DNA from 4 places in the Brucella cytisi genome. Region 4 is predicted to be linked to each of the others. Evidence: riboswitches for the same ligand, from Rfam matches in the RefSeq annotation. Region 4 holds a riboswitch; each other region holds the start of a gene.

Region 1 (5,249 bases), on a different contig from region 4:
TTTCACGAGTGGCCGTTGGTTTCCCTGCTGCCGCAGAGCAATTCGGTTGCCATCGGGGTCCAGCGCTGTCACCAGCACGCCATAAGCATATTCCTGGGGCTCCTGCTCGACGAACTTGACGCCACGCGCGCTGAGCTCGATAAAGTCCCTCCGAAGATCGTCAGTTTGAAGAAATATTGCCCCTGTCTTGTCAGTGTCGGAAGCCGCGCGGCCACCAACACCTGGCCAAAGCAGGATTGGCCATCCCTGACCTTTGTAGCTTATCAACAGGAAGCGACCCTCAGGACCGGGATTGTCGGCTGTCTTCTCGAAGCCTAAGTTTCTGGTATAGAAGTCAAGCGACCTGTCCTGATCCGATACGAACAACGTCGCGAACATAACCTTGCTAAACATTCCGATACCTCTTTGTTCCGATGCGAGCACCGATTGTTTGAGTAAGACGACGTCACCGCCGGAACCGTTCTTTGTCACATCCGCCAGTTTTCGTTCGTCATACCCATGACGAAGTGTTTGAAGGAAACGTGACCGATGGAAGCAAAAAAAATCTCGCTTGAGCAATTCGAGGCCAATCGCCCACACCTGCGGGCAGTGGCGTGCCGCATGCTCGGTTCACTGAACGAAGCAGAGGATGCGGTGCAAGAAACCTGGCTGCGCCTCTCCCGAACGAAGGTCGAGGATATCACCAATCCGGGCGGTTGGTTGACAACCACCACAGCCCGAATCTGTCTAGATATGCTGCGATCACGCAAGGCGAGGCGTGAAGAGTCTTTCGACAAAATCGGATCCAAGACTATTCACGAAGCTGGCAAAGGTCTGGAGGACCGGTTAACCGCAGCGGATTCGGTCGGCCTGGCCTTGTTTGTGGTGCTCGAAAAACTTGCTCCCGCTGAACGTCTGGCATTCGTGCTGCGCGACGTATTTGCGGTACCGTACAATGAGATCGCCTCCATTGTCGGCCGGTCCACAGAGGCTACGCGCCAACTCGCAAGCCGCGCCCGCCGCCGCGTGCAAGGTTTGCCGAAGGCGGATAGCGCCGACCGCGCCATGCGGTGGAAGCTCGTCGAAGCCTTTCTTGCCGCGGCGCGAGGCGGCAACTTCGAGGCGCTGGTATCCGTGCTGGATCCGGACGCCGTTTTCCGGGCCGATTGCGAAGCTACCCGCCAGGGTTCGCTTCCTGAGATCCGCGGCGCAAGGGCCGTAGCAGAGGCTTTCAAGGGCCGAGCGCACAGTGCCTTGCCGGCGGTTGTGGATGGGTGCCCTGGCCTCATCATAGCTCCTGATGAACATCGGCATTTTGTGCTACGCTTTTTCTTTAACGACGGAAAAATCATCGCAATTCGGGCGGTTGCGGACCCTGAGTGCCTCGCACGCCTCGACTTGAAACTGTCGCCGGGTTGATAATTGGTCGCTAGTCCCCCAGCCACTTCATTAGAGGAAATTGCGCTTGGTGGAAGGGATCTGTGCTTTTATTTCACGATTGGAATACCGGGCCCGCTACACTGAATGCCAACGGGCTCACCAATCGCAGTATACTCATCCGAAAAACCTTCGTTTTTTTTGCAACGGCAGCGACAGCAACGAGGTCGCTAGCCGTGCGAGCGCTTGCACCTTCGTTCCAGACATTGGTGTAAAAGTCACACGATTTCCAAAGTGATAGTTTCACTTTTCATGCTTCAACCACCGCTGATGGGCGGGAACCGGTCGGTCGGCTTGCGGGCGGAGAGAGGGGCGAAGTGGCCTGCAAAAATCTGTCGTGTAAGTCGGGCTTTGACACCCGACCATTGCGACAGGAATTCCCGTGAGAATTTAAAGTCAGTTCTTCCTAATGCAACATTGAGGAATTTCGAGACAAATAGCCGAATAACAAACAGAGTTCGGCGATTGCGCGAGTGCGAAACGACCCATCAAATGCAGGGATCAAATACTTAATTTTTTGGCGAACGGAGCAGGCAGAACTCTTCGCCCCGGAAGCGAAGTGCGACATAGCTACATTGGTTCATGTGATCAATCAAACAGGCTTGCTCGGGAGTTGACATTTCTTCCATCGTGCAGCGCTCTGCCGCACATATCTGACTATAAATCTGACCGGTAGGAACATGCGCGACGAAAAGCGAGGTCTTCGGTCCTTTCGGGTTGAGAGTTTCATATGCGGCTATCAACCTCTCGAAAACCTCACGATCCTGCCCCACAGGGTCAAGGTCGATCCCCATCTCGCCAACCTTGCCCACCATTTTCATGTAGCGCAGATGTTTTGATTCAGAACAAACAAGTCGATCAGCCTTTGCGGGGATCGAAAACGTCAAGATAATGGCACTGAAGATAACTGCCATCTTCTGCATAAATTCTCTTTCCATAGGTGATTAAGGGCCGTGTAAAGTTTTGGCTTTGCTGTCAATTCCGGCCATCTTAACGTCTGAGTCATGGAAAGTCATTCAAAACGACAAACGGCCACAATGAGGTCGGGACCAGACTGTCCGATTTTGCCGACCATGAATAAAATAGCCGCCATAGAACGTGACCCATCGCCAAGACTGTTATCGGCCCCATACCAGTCATGGCTATCGAGCAGGGATTACCAGAACCTGCTCGTGGCCTTGGACTTAAAGATATAAACATTTCTTTATGTGCTATTGACATTGTGTGGCCGATGCAGGAAGGTTGCAATGTCTAGGTTCTCCGGCTGTCGTATTCGATACGCCGGAGCTAAGAGGGAAGTCCGTGCCCCGTCTCATTCGGGAAAGTCGGCGCTGCCCCCGCAACTGTAAGCGGCAAGCTGACGTCCAGAATGTCACTGGGGTTCTCCCTGGGAAGACGGACGATAGCAATGACCCGCTAGCCAGGAGACCTGCCTTGGCAAAGTAACGTCCACGGGCGGGGTGTCCCGGTGTGCCGTAGCAAAGACCGTGTAACGGTCTGTGTTGCTATGTGTCCGCTGACCCATGCCCCCAACTTATTGGGATAGGTTATGTCTCAAACCGCAATTCCAGTCGCCGCCAAGGGCGAGCCGGTCGTAGATCGGTCGCATATCACGACGCATCACGACTTTACGTTCCGCGTCATGAGCCATCGTTTTGATGAGAACTATCACCCTTTGGACAATACGCGTATCACGACGAATTTTGCTAATTTGGCCAGAGGAGAGAACCGCCAGGACAACCTCCGTAACGCCTTGAGAATGATTGACAATCGTTTCAACGCGCTGGCGCATTGGGATAACCCGGAAGGCGATCGCTATTCCGTTAAACTCGAAATCATTTCGGTTGAAATGAAAATCGGTCTTGAAGGCAAAAACGATGCCTTCCCACTGATTGAGATACTGAAGACGAATATCGTGGATCGAAACACCAACGAGCGTATTGAGGGTATTGTCGGAAACAACTTCTCTTCTTACGTGCGGGATTATGACTTCAGCGTATTGCTGCCAGAGTACAATAAGAACCGATCCGAATTCGCAACGCCGGACAATTTCGGCGATCTTCATGGAAATCTGTTCAAATGTTTCCTCAATTCAGCTGCTTACAAAGAAAATTTCAATAAACCACCCGTCATATGCCTGAGTGCATCAAGTAGCAAAATCTATCATCGGACAGACAACCAACATCCTATACTTGGTGTCGAATACCGGCAGAACGAGTTCTCGCCGACCGATGAATACTTCAGAAAAATGGGATTGCAGGTTCGATTTTTCATGCCTCGAAATAGCGTTGCACCTTTGGCTTTCTATTTTATCGGAGATTTGCCGGGTGATTACACAAATCTCGAGCTTATCAGCACTATCAGTACGATGGAGACCTTCCAAAAGATTTACCGACCAGAGATCTATAACTCCAATTCTCCAGCAGGTGCATGCTATCAACCGAACTTGAAGCAGCAGGACTATTCGCTGACCCGAATTGTCTACGACCGAGAAGAGCGTAGCAGGCTGGCTGTTGAGCAGGGAAAGTTCGCGGATGAGCACTTCATCAAACCATACAAAGAGATTCTTGAACAATGGTCTGCCAATTACGCTCATTGACGAACTAACGATAAAAGGTCGCCCATCATGAAAAGACTATTGCCCACCTCAACGGCTGGAAGCTTACCGAAGCCCTCCTGGCTTGCACAACCTGAGAAACTTTGGTCACCCTGGAAATTACAGGATGAGGAGTTGATTGAAGGCAAGCGAGACGCTCTGCGTTTGTCCTTGGATGATCAACGACGTGCGGGTATTGATATCGTCAGCGACGGTGAGCAGACGCGCCAACATTTCGTCACGACGTTTATTGAGCACCTCAGCGGCGTTGACTTTGAGAAACGGGAAACCGTCAGAATTCGTAATCGCTATGATGCGAGTGTGCCGACAGTCGTTGGGGCTGTTTCTCGCTCAAAGCCAGTTTTTGTCGAAGATGCAAAGTTTTTGCGTCAGCAGACCAAGCATCCCATCAAATGGGCGCTGCCGGGTCCCATGACTATGATCGATACGCTCTATGATTCGCATTATAACAGTCGTGAAAAGCTGGCCTGGGAATTCGCCAAAGCTCTCAATGAAGAAGCCAAGGAGTTGGAGGCTGCTGGTGTCGATATCATCCAGTTCGACGAGCCTGCCTTCAATGTGTTTTTTAATGAGGTAAATGACTGGGGCGTTGCCACGCTGGAAAAGGCAATGGAAGGACTTCAGTGCGAAACTGCCGTCCATATTTGCTATGGTTACGGTATCAAGGCCAACACCGATTGGAAAAAGACCTTGGGATCGGAGTGGAGGCAGTATGAAGAAACCTTCCCAAAACTGCAGAAATCCAGTGTCGATCTGATCTCTCTCGAATGCCACAATTCGCATGTTCCCATCGATTTGATTGAACTCATTCGAGGTAAAAAGGTGATGGTAGGGGCCATTGACGTGGCAACCAACGCCGTGGAAACCCCGGAGAACGTCGCCAACACTTTGCGGAAAGCATTGCAATTCGTGGATGCCGACAAGCTCTATCCTTGCACAAACTGCGGCATGGCACCTCTGTCTCGTCAAGTAGCGGTCGGGAAGCTGCAGGCCCTGAGTGCAGGCGCGGAGATCGTCAGAAGAGAGCTTTCGGCTTAGTGTTGGAAAGCCGGGCTGCCCCATGTCACACAGCTGAAACCAAGACATTGTTGCGTGCTGAAGCCAGAAGGGTCGCAGGTCTCTTGCCCGTTTCAGCACCTGTTGCTTTTGGTCTAGCTGATGAGTTCCGGTCGTCGTACACACCCTCGGATTGGGGAGGAGATACCTTGTTCGCAGA
Region 2 (5,249 bases), on a different contig from region 4:
CTCGGCGATACGCTCTGCCCGTAACACCTCGCGTGGTGTGCCGAGCGCGACGAGATTGCCCATATCCATCACCGCGATGCGGTCGCAGAACATCGCGGCATGGTTCAGGTCATGCAAGGCGGCCACCACCGTCAGTTTCTGGCGGCTGACAAGATCGAGCAGCCCGATCTGATGTCCGATGTCGAGATGATTGGTCGGCTCGTCCAGAAGCAAAATCTGCGGTTCTTGAGCCAAAGCGCGGGCTATATGCAAACGCTGTCGCTCACCGCCGGAAAGCGTGTGCCAATAGCGGTTGGCCAGATGCGCCATATCGACATTGACCAGCGCCTGGTCAACGATGGCATCGTCCTCCACCGACCATGGCGACAGGGCACCGAGATAGGGCGTTCGCCCGAGTTCGACCGCCTGACGTGCCGTGATACGTTCTGTCGTTCCCGCCTGTTGCTCGACCAGCGCCAGTTGGCGCGCAATCTCGCGACGGCTGAAACTGTCGATGGGTGAACCGCAGAGGTTCACTTCGCCGACGCGGCATCTGCGAACACCGGAAAGCAAAGACAGAAAGCTGGTCTTTCCCGATCCATTCGGCCCTATGATGCCAAGAAACTCACCTTCCGCCACTTCCAGCGAAACATCGCGCAAGATTTCGACATTGCCCGCCGACCAGCCGACATTGCATGCTGAGAGGATCATGACGACGCCCTCCTTTGTCCAAGTAACAGGGCGAATGCAGGTGCACCGAACAAAGCCGTGATGACACCGATCGGCAAAACCTGCCCCGGAATGATGATGCGTGACAGGATATCGGCGACGATCATGAAGATTGCTCCGATAAGGGCCGCCGCGGGCAACAACCTGCCGTGCCTGACCCCGACTACCATTCGCGCCGCATGGGGAATGACGAGACCGATAAAGCCGACAGAGCCAACGATGGAAACCATCACAGCCGTCATCATGGCGCTGACACCGATCAGCACCACGTAGACGCGGCGCACCGGTATGCCGAGAGAAGCTGCGGATTCCGTTCCGAAGGTGAAGGCATCGAGCGCACGCGCATGCCACAGACAGATGGCAAGACCGATCAGACAGGCAGGCAGAGCAAGAGTGACATCGGGCCAGCGCACGCCGGAAAGGTTGCCAAGGAGCCAGAACATGATACCGCGCGCCTGTTCGGCATTTGCTGCTTTGGTGACGATGAATGACGTCAACGCGTTGAAAAGCTGTGAACCGGCAATACCCGCCAGAATGATAGCGCTGCTGCCTCGCCCCGCCCGCAGCGCCAGCAGGGACACCAGACAGAAAGCAACGATGGCACCGATGAAAGCCCCAAGCGAGAGTGTCAGCACGCCAGCGCCGATGCCAAGAATGGCAACGGCAACGGCTCCAGTCGAGGCGCCGGCGGAAATGCCCAGAATATACGGATCGGCGAGCGAATTTCGGAGCAGCGACTGCAGAATAACGCCGGATATTGCGAGAGACGCGCCGCAACATGCAGCGATAACCGCACGGCTGAGGCGATAGCTCCAGACAATCCCTTCATCGATGGGTTCGAGCGGATATCCGGCATTCCACACCCGATTGGCTACGGTTTTCGCAACCACATCGAGTGGTATCGCCGTTTCGCCTATCGCCGCTCCGAGCCAAAGGGCAAGAAGAAGCAGGACAAGCGAAAAGGCCAGGAAGAACACGCCGGAGCGGGCCCTTCCCTTCTGTTTGAAGCCTGTTGTCGCTGCCCGCGCCGTCACTTGTTCTGGTCCGAGGCGGCAATATCGGCTGCAAGTGTTTCGATGCCTTCGATCACGCGAAGCGAAGTGCTCATCGACTGCGCATCCATGTCGAAGACATGTTTGTCCTTGACTGCTGGCATCAGCTTCGTCACCGCATCGTTCTCAAGAAACTGGTGCTTGACGGCGATATCGTCTGCCGGATAGCGGCGGCGATCCAGTTTTGCAGCAACGATCATCGAAGGGTTTGATTTTGCAATCGTTTCCCATCCAACCGTTGGCCATTCTTCCTCGCTGTTGATGACATTCTTGATGCCGAGCGCCGAAAGAACATAGGCGGGCGCGCCGAACTTGCCTGCGACATAGGGATCGGCATCGACCTGCGTGCTGGAGAACCAGACGACAGCCGAAAGCTTTCCGTCCGCAGCCCCAATTTTTTCACGCGCAGCCGCTTCGCGCGCCTTTAGGTCGGCGACGAGTTTCTCGCCGCGATCCTGCACATTGAAGATTTCCGCCAGTTCGGTGATTTCCTGATAGACGATATCCATCTTGAACGCTGCCGTGCGGACGCCGTCACCACCGCCGGAATTGTCCTTACCAACGCAATCCGACGGCGATGTATAGGCCGGAATGCCCAGTTCCTCGAATTGTTCAGGCTTCGCAACAATGCCGGTCGGCCCGACATGCCACTGGAAATCCGCCGTCACGATATCCGGCTTCTGCGCTAGAACGCTTTCGAAGCTTGGATCATTATCGGCGAGCCGCTTGACCTTGGCATTTACCTCTTCAAAGCCTTTGAGAACAGGCCCGAACCACACTGCCGTGCCGACAACCTTGTCGCCGAGACCGAGGCTGTAAAGAATTTCTGCGCTGCTCTGGCCAACCGCAACCGCGCGGCTCGGTGCCTGCTTGAAGGTAACGTCGCGACCGCAATTTTTCAGCGTTAGCGGATATTGCGTTTCCGCTGCCTGTGCAGCCAAACCGCCTGAGAGAAATGCAACCGCACAGAGGGCGGCGCGAAACGGCATCTTGCCGAGAATATTCATGAAAGTCCCCGAAATGATGAGAGAAAGACGCCCTGTCAGCTGACGGGAAAAATCCTATACGGAAGACGGACAGGCATATCCGGGGACATGTCGAAATCATGCGATGACGATAGAAGGATGCGTCCTGCGACGCGGAAATCTGTCATAATCTGCTCCTGCTCCGGGCATCCCCGCCCGTGACAATGGACAACACTAGACGGCAGGTCTCCTGGCTCACGAATATCTGCTGTTCATCTGCCTTCCCGCGCTTCTCCGGCACAGTGGCATGACGCTTTCAACGTCACGAGGATGAACGGCAATCCGCTTACAGTTGCGGGGGCAGCCACGGTCTTGGCCCCTTTTCGGGTCGTCCTCACCGTGTTCCCTATTAATCCCCTTCGCTCTCGGTCGGGGAACCGTCGTTACACTATTACGTTGACCCGATGTCGCCGTCAAGCAGGTCTCGATGGCTATTTCCAACGCACGGTTTTCAAGCGATTCGAAAGCCCGTTATTTAAATTGCGGCCAAACTATCGTCGCATGCGCTGGCCTATTGAATTTGTTTTCGCTAATCTCCATGTAGTTTTCTCCCGCTAGAGGAGCGGGACTTTGGGGAGGTCCGCCGGGAGGCGGCATACATTCTATCTGGGAGGACATATGCGTAGATTTATTCTGGCCCTGACGTCGGTAGCGGCGTTGGCTATGGCAGGCTCTGCTTCCGCAGAAGACTACAAGGTGCTGGCGCCTGCTGCTCCAGGCGGCGGCTGGGATCAGACGGCGCGCACGATGCAGAGCGCGCTTCAGGACGAAAAGATTTCCGGCAGCGTGCAGGTTATCAACGTTCCGGGCGCTGGTGGCACCATCGGCCTTGCCCAGTTCGTGAACCAGAACAAGGGCGACCCAAGCCAGCTCATCGTCGGTGGCTATGTCATGGTCGGCGCTATCCTGACCAACAAATCGCCGGTTACGCTCGACGCCATCACGCCGATTGCACGCCTTACCGGTGAATATGAAGCCATCGTCGTGCCTGCTTCTTCCGACATCCAGAACCTTGGCGACCTTGCAGCAAAGCTGAAGGCTGATCCAGGCTCCGTCTCGTGGGGCGGCGGTTCTGCGGGCGGCACCGATCACATCACCGCTGGCCTCTTTGCCAAGGCAGCAGGTGTCGACCCGACCAAGGTCAATTACATCGCCTTTTCCGGCGGCGGCGAAGCACTGGCAGCCATTCTCGGCAATCAGGTAACCGTCGGCATTTCCGGCTATGGCGAATTCGACGCCCAGATCAAGGCCGGTACGCTGCGCATCATTGGCATTTCGAGCGACGAGCGCGTGGAAGGCATCGACGCACCGACCTTCAAGGAAGGCGGCGTGGACGTTTCTATCCAGAACTGGCGCATGGTGGCCGCTGCTCCCGGCATCGCTGCCGAACAGGAAGCTGCCATCAATGCCGATATCGAGAAAATGGTGAAGTCGGAATCCTGGCAGAAGGCTCTGAAAGACAAGGGCTGGGCGGATACCTATCTCGCCGGCCCGGCATTCAAGGAGCAGCTTGCCAAGGACGTCGCTGCGACTGAAGCCATCCTCAAGGAAATCGGCCTCGTCAAATGACAGGAACAGAACCGCAGGAAAAGCGCCGCCCGGAAGGGGCGGCGCCAGATTTCGCCGCTCTTGTCATCGCCCTTGTTCTTGCCGCTGTCGCCATCGCCATTGCCTGGTCGACAACCTATGGAAACGACGTGACGAGCTACTCGCCGGTCGGTCCGAAAACCGTTCCCTATGTCGTCGCAGCCGGATTGTTCGGCCTTGCCATCTGGACCGTATTCGAGGCGCTTCGCGGTGATTTTCCAGAGCGAGAGCATCAGGAGATCGCCCCGATGGCATGGATCATTGGCGGTCTGGCCATCCAGATGCTGACGATGAAGACTGTCGGCTTTTCCTTGTCTACCGGCCTGCTTTTCGCAGCAACCGCACGTGGCTTCGGCTATCGCAAATTCTGGATCAGCGTTCCCGTCGGCATCGTCTTCGCCTTCGTGATCTGGTTCATCTTTGCACGCGGCCTGCAGCTATCGCTGCCGTCCGGCTGGCTCGAACAATTCGTTTAGAGCATTCCCAGTTTTGACTGAAACATTGGAAATGCTCTAAGTCCTTGTTTTGTCGCATTATCCCATGCAAAACCGCTTCGCATTTTTGCTGGAAATGCTTTAAAGGCTCAGTGCCATCATGGATACTGTCGCACTTCTCGCCAACGGACTTCTGGTGGCGCTTGAACCATCGAACCTTCTTTACGCGCTGATCGGTGTCACACTCGGCACCGCCGTCGGTGTTTTGCCGGGTATCGGCCCTGCACTTACCGTCGCGCTCCTTCTGCCCGTTACCTACAAGCTGGATCCATCCGGCTCACTCATCATGTTCGCGGGCATTTATTATGGCGGCATGTATGGCGGGTCGACCACGTCGATCCTGCTCAATACACCAGGAGAAAGCGCCTCCATCGTCACCGCAT
Region 3 (5,249 bases), on a different contig from region 4:
CCGCATCCGAACCCGATCCGGGCTCGGTCAGGCAGTAGCTGGCAAGCCATTCCATTGACGTGAGCTTTGGCAGAAAGCGCAGGCGCTGTTCGTCATTGCCGAAAGTGTCGATCATCCATGCGGCCATGTTGTGGATGGAGACGAAAGCCGAGAATGAAGGGCATGCAGTTGCCAGTGCTTCAAAAATGAGCACTGCGTCGAGCCGCTTTAGCGCCGAGCCGTCCACATCTTCACGCACATAAATGCCGCCCATGCCGAGCGGTCCGGTCTCTTGCAATACGTCGACGGGGAAATGCTTGTCGCGGTCCCATTGCAATGCATGCGGGGCAACGCGATCACTGGCGAAGGCTCGCGCCATATCCTGAATGGCAAGCTGATCTTCGTTCAGTTCGTACTGGTTCTGGTCGGCAGCATCCATGGTTTCCTCCCTGTAGCACCGCACCTTTTCACCGGACTAGATCATAACCGTGTGAGACTGCCAACGCTCCATTGGAATAATGTTGCTCACATTTGTAATAAACTGATGCGCATTTTTGCATAGACGCTCGCCGATTGAGGTCCCGTTGCCTGAAAGTTCAGTTTAAGCTACGCAGCAGTCCATGGCACGCGCAATCATGTTTCAGGGAACGGGTTCGGACGTCGGCAAAAGTGTTCTTGTTGCCGGATTATGCCGGGTTGCGCGCAATCGCGGCCTGAATGTTCGGCCGTTTAAGCCGCAAAACATGTCCAACAATGCGGCGGTCAGCGACGACGGAGGCGAAATTGGTCGGGCGCAGTGGTTGCAGGCGCTGGCTTGCGGTGTGCCGTCGTCTGTCCATATGAATCCGGTACTCCTCAAACCGCAGACTGACATGGGTAGTCAGGTTGTCGTGCAGGGACAAGTGCGAGGCGAGGCGCGCGGGCGCTATTATCAGGAATTGAAGCCACAACTTATGGCGGCTGTCATGGAATCTTTCGCCAAGGTCAGCGAAGGCGCGGACCTTGTGTTGGTGGAAGGGGCAGGGTCACCAGCTGAAATCAATCTCCGGGCCGGTGATATCGCCAATATGGGGTTTGCCACACAGGCCGATGTCCCGGTTGTTCTGGTCGGTGACATAGACAGAGGTGGCGTGATTGCGTCTCTCGTCGGCACGCACACTATTCTGTCCGAACAGGACCGCGCCATGGTTCGCGGATTTCTGATCAACAAGTTCCGGGGCGATATTTCGCTTTTTGATGACGGGCTGGCTGCCATTACCCGGTTTACCGGCTGGCGCTCTTTCGGCGTGGTTCCGTGGCTGAAAGCAGTATCGCGATTGCCAGCCGAAGATTCGGTCGTTCTTGAGCGTGCGGTACGTGGAGACAAGAAGTCGCTTGTGGTTGCTGTGCCGATGTTGCCGCGCATCGCCAACTTCGATGATCTTGATCCGCTAAAGGCTGAACCGGATGTAGAAGTGGTCATGGTGCCGCCTGGTTCGAGCATTCCCGGCGATGCGGGCCTTGTCGTTCTGCCGGGGACAAAGTCCACGATAGCCGATATGCAGGCGGTTCGGGACAATGGCTGGGATCGCCAATTATCTGCCCACGTGAAACGAGGCGGTCATGTGCTTGGTATCTGCGGCGGGTTCCAGATGCTTGGTCGCCACATCAGCGACCCTGCTGGTATCGAGGGGCATGTACGCGACATTGACGGTCTTGGGCTGCTCGATATCGAAACGGTGATGGAACCTGAAAAAGTGGTCCGCAATGTGCAGGCGACCGCGCTTCTCCATAATGTGCCGCTGGAAGGTTATGAAATCCATATCGGACGAACGACCGGACCGGATATGGGGCGGCCTTTCGCCCGAATTGGCGAGCATGACGATGGAGCCATATCGCCAGACGGGCACATAATGGGAACTTACCTCCACGGTATTTTCAATGCAGACGAATTTCGCCGGAGATTTCTGGAGGATCTTGGTGTGCGTAGCAGTTCAGTAAACTATCGCGCCGGCGTTGAGGCTGCATTGGATGAGCTGGCCGAAGGGCTGGACGCATGTCTCGATATCGATGCACTGTTTAATTTGAAATGAGGTCGTCAATCATCGGTCGCAATTGACGACGATGGGGCGAAAGCCTAGTGTCGAAACCATGCAACAGGTTTTTTGCCGGGACGAATCCCGGCAATACCAAAAAGGGAATGCGACGGACGGACCCAATCCGGGCGTCTTTATCGCAGCCGACCCCGCGACTGTAGAGCGGAGAGGGATGAGGCAAGCCGGGCAACCGGTAACCACTGGAGGCTGTAAAGCTTCTGGGAAGGTAGTTTCAATCCCCGCGACCCGTGAGCCAGGAGACCTGCCTGTTGCGTGAGGGCATTGAGCCCGAACCCCATGGGAGGTTTTTCCCTGCTGCCTGCACGGAGGTTGTCATGGCTGCACGTACTCAAAATTCTGTTTCCAGCACACTCGCAATGCCGCTCGCTGCCCGTCTGGGCACGGCTGTGGTTTCACTGCTTCTCGGTGCGTTCCTGATCTACGGCGTAGGGCTTGCCCATTCTGATACGTTGCACGATTCAGCGCACGATACGCGCCATTCCTATGGTTTTCCCTGCCACTGAGCAGTTTAACATCTTTCGGAATTGAAGCTGAGCAAAGCTCGATGGTGGACGGCTATCGGCGCGAAATTGCTATTGAGGGACAGAAATGTTGATCCGTTATTTGTTGGCGACGCTTGCTGCGGGGCTTCTAGCCGGGCTGCTGGTTACTCCCGCCATGTATTTGAAGACAGTGCCTTTGATCCTGCAGGCCGAAACCTATGAAGATGCTGGCGGTGGCCATAGTCACGGCGAGGCGGAAGCCACACCGCATGATCATGGCGCCGCTGCCGAAAGTGACGAGGAAGAAGGGGCTGAACTACCATTTGGGCGGTTGGGCAATACGATCCTTGCCAATCTCGTAGCAGGTGCAGGTTTTGCCTTGCTGCTTGGTGGCGTGGCCTTGCTTCTCGGACGCCGCATTACGGTGCAGAATGGGATTTATTGGGGCGTCGCGGGTTTTTTTGCAGTCGCGTTTCTGCCCGCATTGGGATTGTCACCGGAATTGCCGGCAATGCCTGCGGCTGCTCTGGCTGAACGCCAGCTCTGGTGGCTTGCTACCGTGGTGCTGAGCGGTTCAGGCCTCTATCTCATCGTGTTGCGCCAGGAAATCTGGGCAAAGGCCCTCGGTCTGGTGCTGATCGTGGTGCCGCATCTTTATGGTGCTCCGCATCCCGAAGACATCTCGTCACCGATTCCATCACTGCTTGCTTCGCAATATGCAGTCGCATCGCTGGCGACGAACCTGTTCATGTGGGCCGTGATCGGCCTCGCACTTGGCTGGTTCATCCAGCACTACGCATCGTCCGAGATTGAGGGCTGATGAAAATGGCTTCGCCGGGAAAATCGGTTCTGGTTCTTGGCGGAGCCCGTTCGGGTAAGTCGTCCTATGCCGAGAAAATGGTTGAATCCTCGGGACTTCAGCCACTCTATCTGGCAACAGGGCGTGCCTTCGACAAGGAAATGGAAAACCGCATTGCCATTCATCGCGACCGACGTGGTTCGGAATGGCAGACGGTGGAGGAGCCACTCGATCTCGTCGGTGCACTGACATTGAATGCCGCTGCGGATCGGTTCGTGCTGGTCGATTGTTTGACCCTGTGGCTGACCAATCTGATGATGGCCGAGCGCGATATAGCGACAGAGACGGCAAGTCTTGTCGCCATGCTGCCGAATCTTGCCGGGCCTGTGGTTTTTGTTTCGAACGAAGTTGGACTTGGGATCGTGCCTGAAAATCGCATGGCACGGGAATTTCGCGATCATGCAGGCTTTCTGCATCAGGCAGTGGCCGCGATTGCGGATGAAGTTTATTTCATGGCGGCAGGGTTGCCGCTCAGGATGAAGGGATAAATCGATGCAGGGACAGAAAATTCCCGCAACAGTCATCACGGGTTTTCTCGGATCGGGCAAAACGACGATGATCCGCAACCTGTTGGAAAACGCCAATGGAAAACGCATTGCGTTGATCATCAATGAGTTCGGCGACCTCGGTGTCGATGGCGGTATTCTGAAAGGTTGCGGTATCGAAGCATGCCGTGAAGAAGATGTGATCGAGCTCAACAATGGTTGCATTTGTTGCACCGTTGCCGATGATTTCATCCCGACCATGACCAAGCTTCTGGACCGCGCTGATCGCCCCGATCATATCGTGATCGAGACGTCCGGTCTGGCATTGCCGCAGCCGTTGGTCGCGGCTTTCAACTGGCCAGAAATCAAGACGCAGGTAACAGTCGACGGTGTAGTAACCGTGATCGACGCCGCAGCGGTGGCCGAGGGGCGTTTTGCCGATGACCACGACAAGGTGGATGCGCAGCGCGCAGCGGACGAATCTCTTGACCATGAAAGCCCCTTGGAGGAACTTTTTGAGGATCAGATTCATGCAGCCGATCTGATTGTTCTCAACAAAGCTGACCTGATCGACGCCTCAAGGCTGGATAGTGTGAAAGCCGATGTGGCCGAGCGTTCGCCTCGCCGCGTGAATATGGTTCCTGCGAGCTTTGGCAAGCTTGGAGCTGACGTTCTGCTCGGCCTCGGCGTCGGCACGGAAGACGACATCGCCAACCGCAAATCCCACCATGAAATCCATCATGCAGATGGACATGAGCACGATCATGACGAGTTCGAGAGCTTCGTGGTCGAAGCGGGCTCCGTGGCCGATCCCAAGCTATTCACGGAAAAGCTGAAAGCGGTCATTGCGAAACACGATATTCTTCGTCTGAAGGGCTTTGTCGATGTGCCGGGCAAGCCGATGCGTCTGGTCGTGCAGGCGGTTGGTCCGCGTATTGAGCATTATTTCGACCGTCCATGGGGCAAGGATGAAGCGCGCTCCACGCGACTGGTCGTGATCGGGCTGCATGATATCGATGAAGCAGCCATCGCCAAGGCCGTGAAAGACGCTGTCTGACCGATGCATCTTCTTCTTGCCCAGAAAGGAACAATCAGCGACGGCAATGAAGCCGTCGATCTCGGCCAAACGCCGGGAGAGATATTGTTCCTTTCCGCCGCCGATACCGAACTGGCCAGTCTGGCGCAGGCGCACAGGCTTACGCCGGATTTGCCAAGTTTGCGGCTGGCCAATTTCCTCAGTCTCACCCATCCCATGTCGGTGGACGCATATGTTGAACGCACGGCCCGATGTGCCAGCCTTATCGTGGTGCGCATCATCGGCGGTGAGACTTATTGGCCTTACGGGCTG
Region 4 (5,249 bases):
CTCCCAAAGCTGCTCGGTATATTTGTCGAAATATTCACCCGACGCATACTTGGATTTCTCGAACCCTTTGAAGGACTTGCCCGTTTCCACCGCGATCAGGTTCGATGCGCGGATCGCGTGATAAGTCACCGTATAGAAATAAATATTCGTGAAATCGATGCCTTCCTCCGAGCCGTAATAAACCCGCTCGCGGGCCAGATAACCATGCAGGTTCATCTGGCCGAGACCGATGGCATGGCTTTCATCATTACCTCGGGCGACCGACGGCACGGAACCGATATGGCTCATATCGGAAACTGCAGTCAGGGCGCGGATGGAGGTCTCAATGGTCTTGCCGAAATCGGACGAATCCATTGCTGCTGCAATGTTGAGCGAACCCAGATTGCACGAAATATCCTTGCCGAGATAATTATAGGACAGGTCTTCGCCGAAGATGCTCGCTTCGCTCACCTGGAGGATTTCCGAACAGAGATTGCTCATGGTGATGCGCCCGTCGATCGGATTGGCGCGATTCACCGTGTCCTCGAACATGATGTAGGGATAACCGGATTCGAACTGAATCTCGGCCAGCACTTGAAAGAACTCGCGTGCGTTGATCTTCTTCTTGGTAATGCGCGCATCGTCGACCATTTCCCGATATTTTTCGGTAACCGAAATCTCGGTCAGCGGCACGCCGTAAACCCGCTCCACATCATAGGGCGAGAAGAGGTACATATCCTCGTTGTTCTTGGCGAGTTCGAAGGTAATGTCTGGAATGACCACGCCCAGCGACAAGGTCTTGATACGGATTTTCTCGTCCGCGTTTTCGCGCTTCGTATCTAGGAAACGCATAATATCCGGATGGTGTGCGTGTAGATAGACAGCGCCAGCGCCTTGCCGTGCGCCAAGCTGATTGGCGTAGGAAAAGGAATCTTCCAAAAGCTTCATCACCGGAATAATGCCGGATGACTGGTTCTGGATCTGCTTGATGGGTGCTCCCGCCTCGCGAATATTGGTGAGGCTCAAGGCCACCCCGCCGCCCCGCTTCGACAATTGCAGAGCCGAATTGATGGAGCGCCCGATGGACTCCATATTGTCCTCGACACGCAGCAGAAAGCAGGAGACGAGTTCGCCACGCTGTTTCTTGCCTGCGTTGAGGAAGGTGGGTGTCGCAGGCTGGTAGCGGCCTGAAATAATCTCCTCCATCAAATCGCGCGCCAGCTGTTCATTGCCGCGCGCCAGCGCCAGCGCCACCATACAGACACGGTCTTCATAGCGCTCCAGATAGCGCTTTCCGTCGAAGGTCTTCAGCGTATAGCTGGTGTAATATTTAAATGCGCCGAGAAACGTCGGAAACCGGAATTTCTTCGCATAGGCTTCGTCGAAAAGATCGCGTACGAAATTGAAGGAATACTGGTCCAGTACTTCCTGTTCGTAATAGCCTTCGACCACCAGATAATCGAGCTTTTCCCGCAAGTTATGAAAAAAGACAGTGTTCTGGTTCACGTGCTGGAGAAAATATTGCCGCGCGGCCTGCCCGTCGCGATCAAGCTGGATTTTTCCCTCGTCATCGTAAAGGTTCAGCATCGCGTTGAGCGCGTGATAATCCAGCCCGTCCGAGGATTTTGACGGTTTGCTGCTGCTGGAAGTTGCCGCTTGAGGCGCATCCTGCTGCGCCACTTGCCGTGCTTCGCGCTCTCGGATCAAGGTCGTTTCTACCGTGTCCAAAATCGTTCCATCCCGTTTTTGACATTGCCGATGTCTTCATCGGTTCCCAGAAGTTCGAAGCGGTAGAGATAGGGAACCTGACATTTGGCGGAAATAATGTTGCCGGCGATACAGAAAGCTTCGCCGAAATTGCTGTTTCCCGCGGCGATTACGCCGCGGATGAAGGAGCGGTTGCTGTCGTCATTGAGGAAGCGGATCACAGGCTTGGGGACAGCGCCCTTGGAGCCGCCTCCGCCATATGTGGGCGTCACGAGCACGAATGGCTTGCGCACCTGCAATCCGTCCGAACCGTCCATCGGGATACGGTTCGACTGCATGCCAAGCCGCTCAACAAACCGGTGCGTATTCTCCGACCGGCTGGAGAAATAGACGATCAGGCTCATGCGACCGCAGCCTTCAGGCGAGAGTGCTGATCATATCGGGCCGGAAGCCCGCCCAATGGGATTCTCCTGCCACAACCACCGGCACCTGGCGATAACCCATGCCCTGAACGAGATGGAAAGCATCGACATCGGCAGAAATATCGATGATTTCATATTCGATACCCTGGCGATCAAGGGCGCGTGTAGTGGCCGTGCATTGGACGCAGGCGGGCTTGCTGTAAACGGTGACGTTCATTTTTTCCTCACTGATTGGGGGAGACGCAAAGAGCCATTCGCGCATCGCAAGATGCGCGTTGAAAGACATGAGACACGGGATTGGCCAGCCGCAAATAAACAGCCTGACCGCAACAAACTATGCCTCGAAGGGAGGACCGGAACCGAAACTGAATATACTGGGCATGGACTTCACCCCGAAGCTATGAGCGGGAAGTTCGGGGCAGCAACCCGTAAGGCAATAGTTTGCCACACAAGATTGCGCGCCAACCGGACACCCCGCCCGTGGACGTACTCGTTCAAGGCAGGTCTCCTGGCTCACGGATCAACGTTCTGTCCGCCTTCCCAGCCAAAGCCAGTGACGTGATAGACAAAACTCTCCGCTTACAGTTGCGGGGGCAGCTCCGGCATTGCCGCATCCGTCATGGATGAAACGCACCGGATTCCCGTCTTAGCTTTCGACTCAACGAATCGAAAGAACCTAGAACACTATATATAGTAGCCGAAGTTAAAAACCCGTCAACGGATAGTTGGCGATAGCGTAAAATTAGTGAGCCAATTTGGGGACCCTGTGAACGCCAGGGACCATAGCTGCCTATTTTGCGGGTTTGATCGGTTTCGGTCTGAATTCCGGCTTGATGGCCTTGAGGGCCATGCGGTCCACCATTGCGGGGACAATCAGTTTCAGCCAGCGTCCGAGGCGCATCTGGCGTGTCATCAGCACCTCACGCTTGCGCGCCTGCGTGCCTTCCAGCATCAGCTGCACAGCTTCTTCGACCGGCATCATGTCATCTTCACGCACACCGCTCTTTCCCAGCGCGCTGCCGTCTGCGCTATAGCCCACCTTGCGAATGTCGGTTTTGACGACACCCGGATAGACGATTGTCACGGATATGCCGCTTGGGTACAGTTCCGCGCGCAGGGCCTCGCAGAAGCCTGACAGAGCAAACTTCGTTCCGCTATAGGCCGTGCGCCCAGGCACGCCGATCAATCCGGCCACGGATGAGACAGCGACAATCCGCCCCCTGCTGGCCGCCAGATATGGAAGTGCGGCATGGATAGGCCAGACACTGCCCCAATAGTTCAATTCCATCAGGTCATGCATCCAATCGAGATCATCCGGCTTGATCTCGGCAAAATTGGCATGGGCCGACATGCCCGCATTCACGATCAGCGTATCAATGCGACCATAGGCGGAAACCGCCTTATCGATCAGAGCGATACAGGCGGCGCGATCCTTTACGTCGGTAGGCACCACAAGGGTGGAGCTGCCCAGTTGCCGCAGTTCAGTAGCAAGATTCTCCAGCTTGTGCACATTGCGAGCAGCGAGCACCACAGCAACACTGGCGCGGTCGCGCCGAGCGATCTGCCGCGCGGTTTCAGCGCCGATACCATCCGATGCTCCCGTTATGATCGTCACGTCCATGCCAGGCCCTCCCTGCCTATCGATCAGACGACAGGCAAGGTACAGGCACGGCAATCCGTGCGTCCAGCACTTTAGACTTTGCGCGATAGAATGGCGGCCATCGCCAAACCACCGATCAGCGATATGTGCTCGAGTGCCACCGTCATGTCGCGGAAAGCTTCTTCTCCCTCCTTGGCCCAGAACGGGTGCGCAACGGGAATGGTCAGGATCGTAAAGACGGCAAGAACGCCACAAGCCAGCCAGGTTCCACGATTGAAGATGATCATCAGCGATCCGACAATCTGCAAAAGCAGGGTCGCGCTGTTGAACAGCCAGCCAGGATGGAGACCAAAGCTCTCCATTTCCACAGCATTGGCATCGAAATCGAAGAGCTTGGCCAGACCGCTCGACCAGAAAACGAAGGTCAGGACGACCCGCGTCAGCAAATGACTGGCACGGGAATCGAGGGTGTCGGCGATGAAACGCGGCATAGTCAGCCCTTTCCGCCGGTGACACGGATGACCTTGAATGCGACGGCCACGGCAATTGCTGGCGCGAGCGCGAATGTCACCGATAGCCAGAGCGAGGCATTCGCCGCGCCTTCCACGCGTCCGGGCACGGCAATGCCTGCAAAATTGGCAACCATCCCTGCGCAAGCCGTCCCAAAGGCTATGGCGAAGAGCTGCACGATCGTCATTCCACCCGCTGCGAGATCCTGCTCGGTGGACGGAGCGCTCTGATAGACGCGGGTAACGAGGCTTGGCCAGGCAAGGCCGATCCCGAAACCGATCAGGATGAGCCCCAGGCAAACGGGCGCGAGCAGCGACCAGTTGCCGTTGCCATGGATCGGGAGAAATACGGCAAGCAGGACGAGACCGGCAAGCGCGAGAACAGGTCCGGCAACGACAAGCTTGTCGCCGCCCTTCTCCTGCCATCTGGAACTCAGGAAGGATGCAACCGTCCAGCCGATTGCCATTAGTGCCGCCAGATATCCTGCCCATAGCGGAGACTGGCCATGCAGGTGCTGAAGCAGATAAGGCACGTATATTTCGGGCTGCATGCTGAGCATCAAAAGCGCAATAATGAGATAGAGAGCACCGAGCGGCGTCGACAGGCTGAATGACCGACGCGGCAGGAGACGTGCCTTGGCGTCGCGGTCCACGACCGCGATGATGGAGATCATGAATATCGCAGCACCCAGACCGACGACTTTCCATAGCGTCTCCTTTGACAGGCTCCCCGCTGACACCGCGAGGACAGCCCCGGTCAAGAGGATGAGCTGAAGAACCGGAATGGAAACTCGCTCATTTTTGTCCCAGCTCGAGCGTGGTAAAGTCGCGAAGGCCACTACGGTGAAAAGACCCGAAACCGGCAGCAACGACCAGAAAGCGGCGCGCCATGCGCCATATCCGGCAAAGATGCCCCCAATCGCCGGACCGATCAGAGTCGCCACGCCGAACATCGCGGAAATAAGACCGATTGCCCGGCCCCACAGGTGCTCGGGCAAAACGACACGTGTGAGACCATAAGCGAGCGCGTAA

The links. Region 4 has a riboswitch for cobalamin ahead of nrdH (glutaredoxin-like protein NrdH). Riboswitches for the same ligand answer to the same signal wherever they lie in the genome.
Positions count from the first base shown of each region.
Region 1: another riboswitch for cobalamin. It lies ahead of AAE521_RS17615 (DUF1852 domain-containing protein); the one in region 4 lies ahead of nrdH (glutaredoxin-like protein NrdH).
Region 2: another riboswitch for cobalamin. It lies ahead of AAE521_RS24600 (ABC transporter substrate-binding protein); the one in region 4 lies ahead of nrdH (glutaredoxin-like protein NrdH).
Region 3: another riboswitch for cobalamin. It lies ahead of AAE521_RS12440 (CbtB domain-containing protein); the one in region 4 lies ahead of nrdH (glutaredoxin-like protein NrdH).

Region 1 is NZ_JBCAUP010000018.1:104,052-109,300, forward strand. Features, by position in the region: gene AAE521_RS17600 (VOC family protein) at 1-471, opposite strand, end outside; gene AAE521_RS17605 (sigma-70 family RNA polymerase sigma factor) at 529-1,398, shown strand; gene AAE521_RS17610 (hypothetical protein) at 1,926-2,339, opposite strand; cobalamin riboswitch at 2,653-2,867, shown strand; gene AAE521_RS17615 (DUF1852 domain-containing protein) at 2,966-4,015, shown strand; gene AAE521_RS17620 (methionine synthase) at 4,043-5,071, shown strand.
Region 2 is NZ_JBCAUP010000038.1:1,250-6,498, forward strand. Features, by position in the region: gene AAE521_RS24590 (ABC transporter ATP-binding protein) at 1-690, opposite strand, end outside; gene AAE521_RS24595 (FecCD family ABC transporter permease) at 687-1,742, opposite strand; gene AAE521_RS24600 (ABC transporter substrate-binding protein) at 1,739-2,767, opposite strand; cobalamin riboswitch at 2,949-3,182, opposite strand; gene AAE521_RS24605 (Bug family tripartite tricarboxylate transporter substrate binding protein) at 3,404-4,354, shown strand; gene AAE521_RS24610 (tripartite tricarboxylate transporter TctB family protein) at 4,351-4,848, shown strand; gene AAE521_RS24615 (tripartite tricarboxylate transporter permease) at 4,967-5,249, shown strand, end outside.
Region 3 is NZ_JBCAUP010000011.1:165,803-171,051, forward strand. Features, by position in the region: gene AAE521_RS12430 (isobutyryl-CoA dehydrogenase) at 1-418, opposite strand, end outside; gene AAE521_RS12435 (cobyric acid synthase) at 600-2,051, shown strand; cobalamin riboswitch at 2,100-2,338, shown strand; gene AAE521_RS12440 (CbtB domain-containing protein) at 2,390-2,578, shown strand; gene AAE521_RS12445 (CbtA family protein) at 2,664-3,377, shown strand; gene cobU (bifunctional adenosylcobinamide kinase/adenosylcobinamide-phosphate guanylyltransferase) at 3,383-3,904, shown strand; gene cobW (cobalamin biosynthesis protein CobW) at 3,909-4,958, shown strand; gene cobN (cobaltochelatase subunit CobN) at 4,962-5,249, shown strand, end outside.
Region 4 is NZ_JBCAUP010000022.1:36,668-41,916, reverse strand. Features, by position in the region: gene nrdE (class 1b ribonucleoside-diphosphate reductase subunit alpha) at 1-1,707, opposite strand, end outside; gene nrdI (class Ib ribonucleoside-diphosphate reductase assembly flavoprotein NrdI) at 1,695-2,090, opposite strand; gene nrdH (glutaredoxin-like protein NrdH) at 2,104-2,325, opposite strand; cobalamin riboswitch at 2,590-2,803, opposite strand; gene AAE521_RS19330 (SDR family oxidoreductase) at 2,899-3,729, opposite strand; gene AAE521_RS19325 (DoxX family protein) at 3,801-4,199, opposite strand; gene AAE521_RS19320 (MFS transporter) at 4,202-5,249, opposite strand, start outside.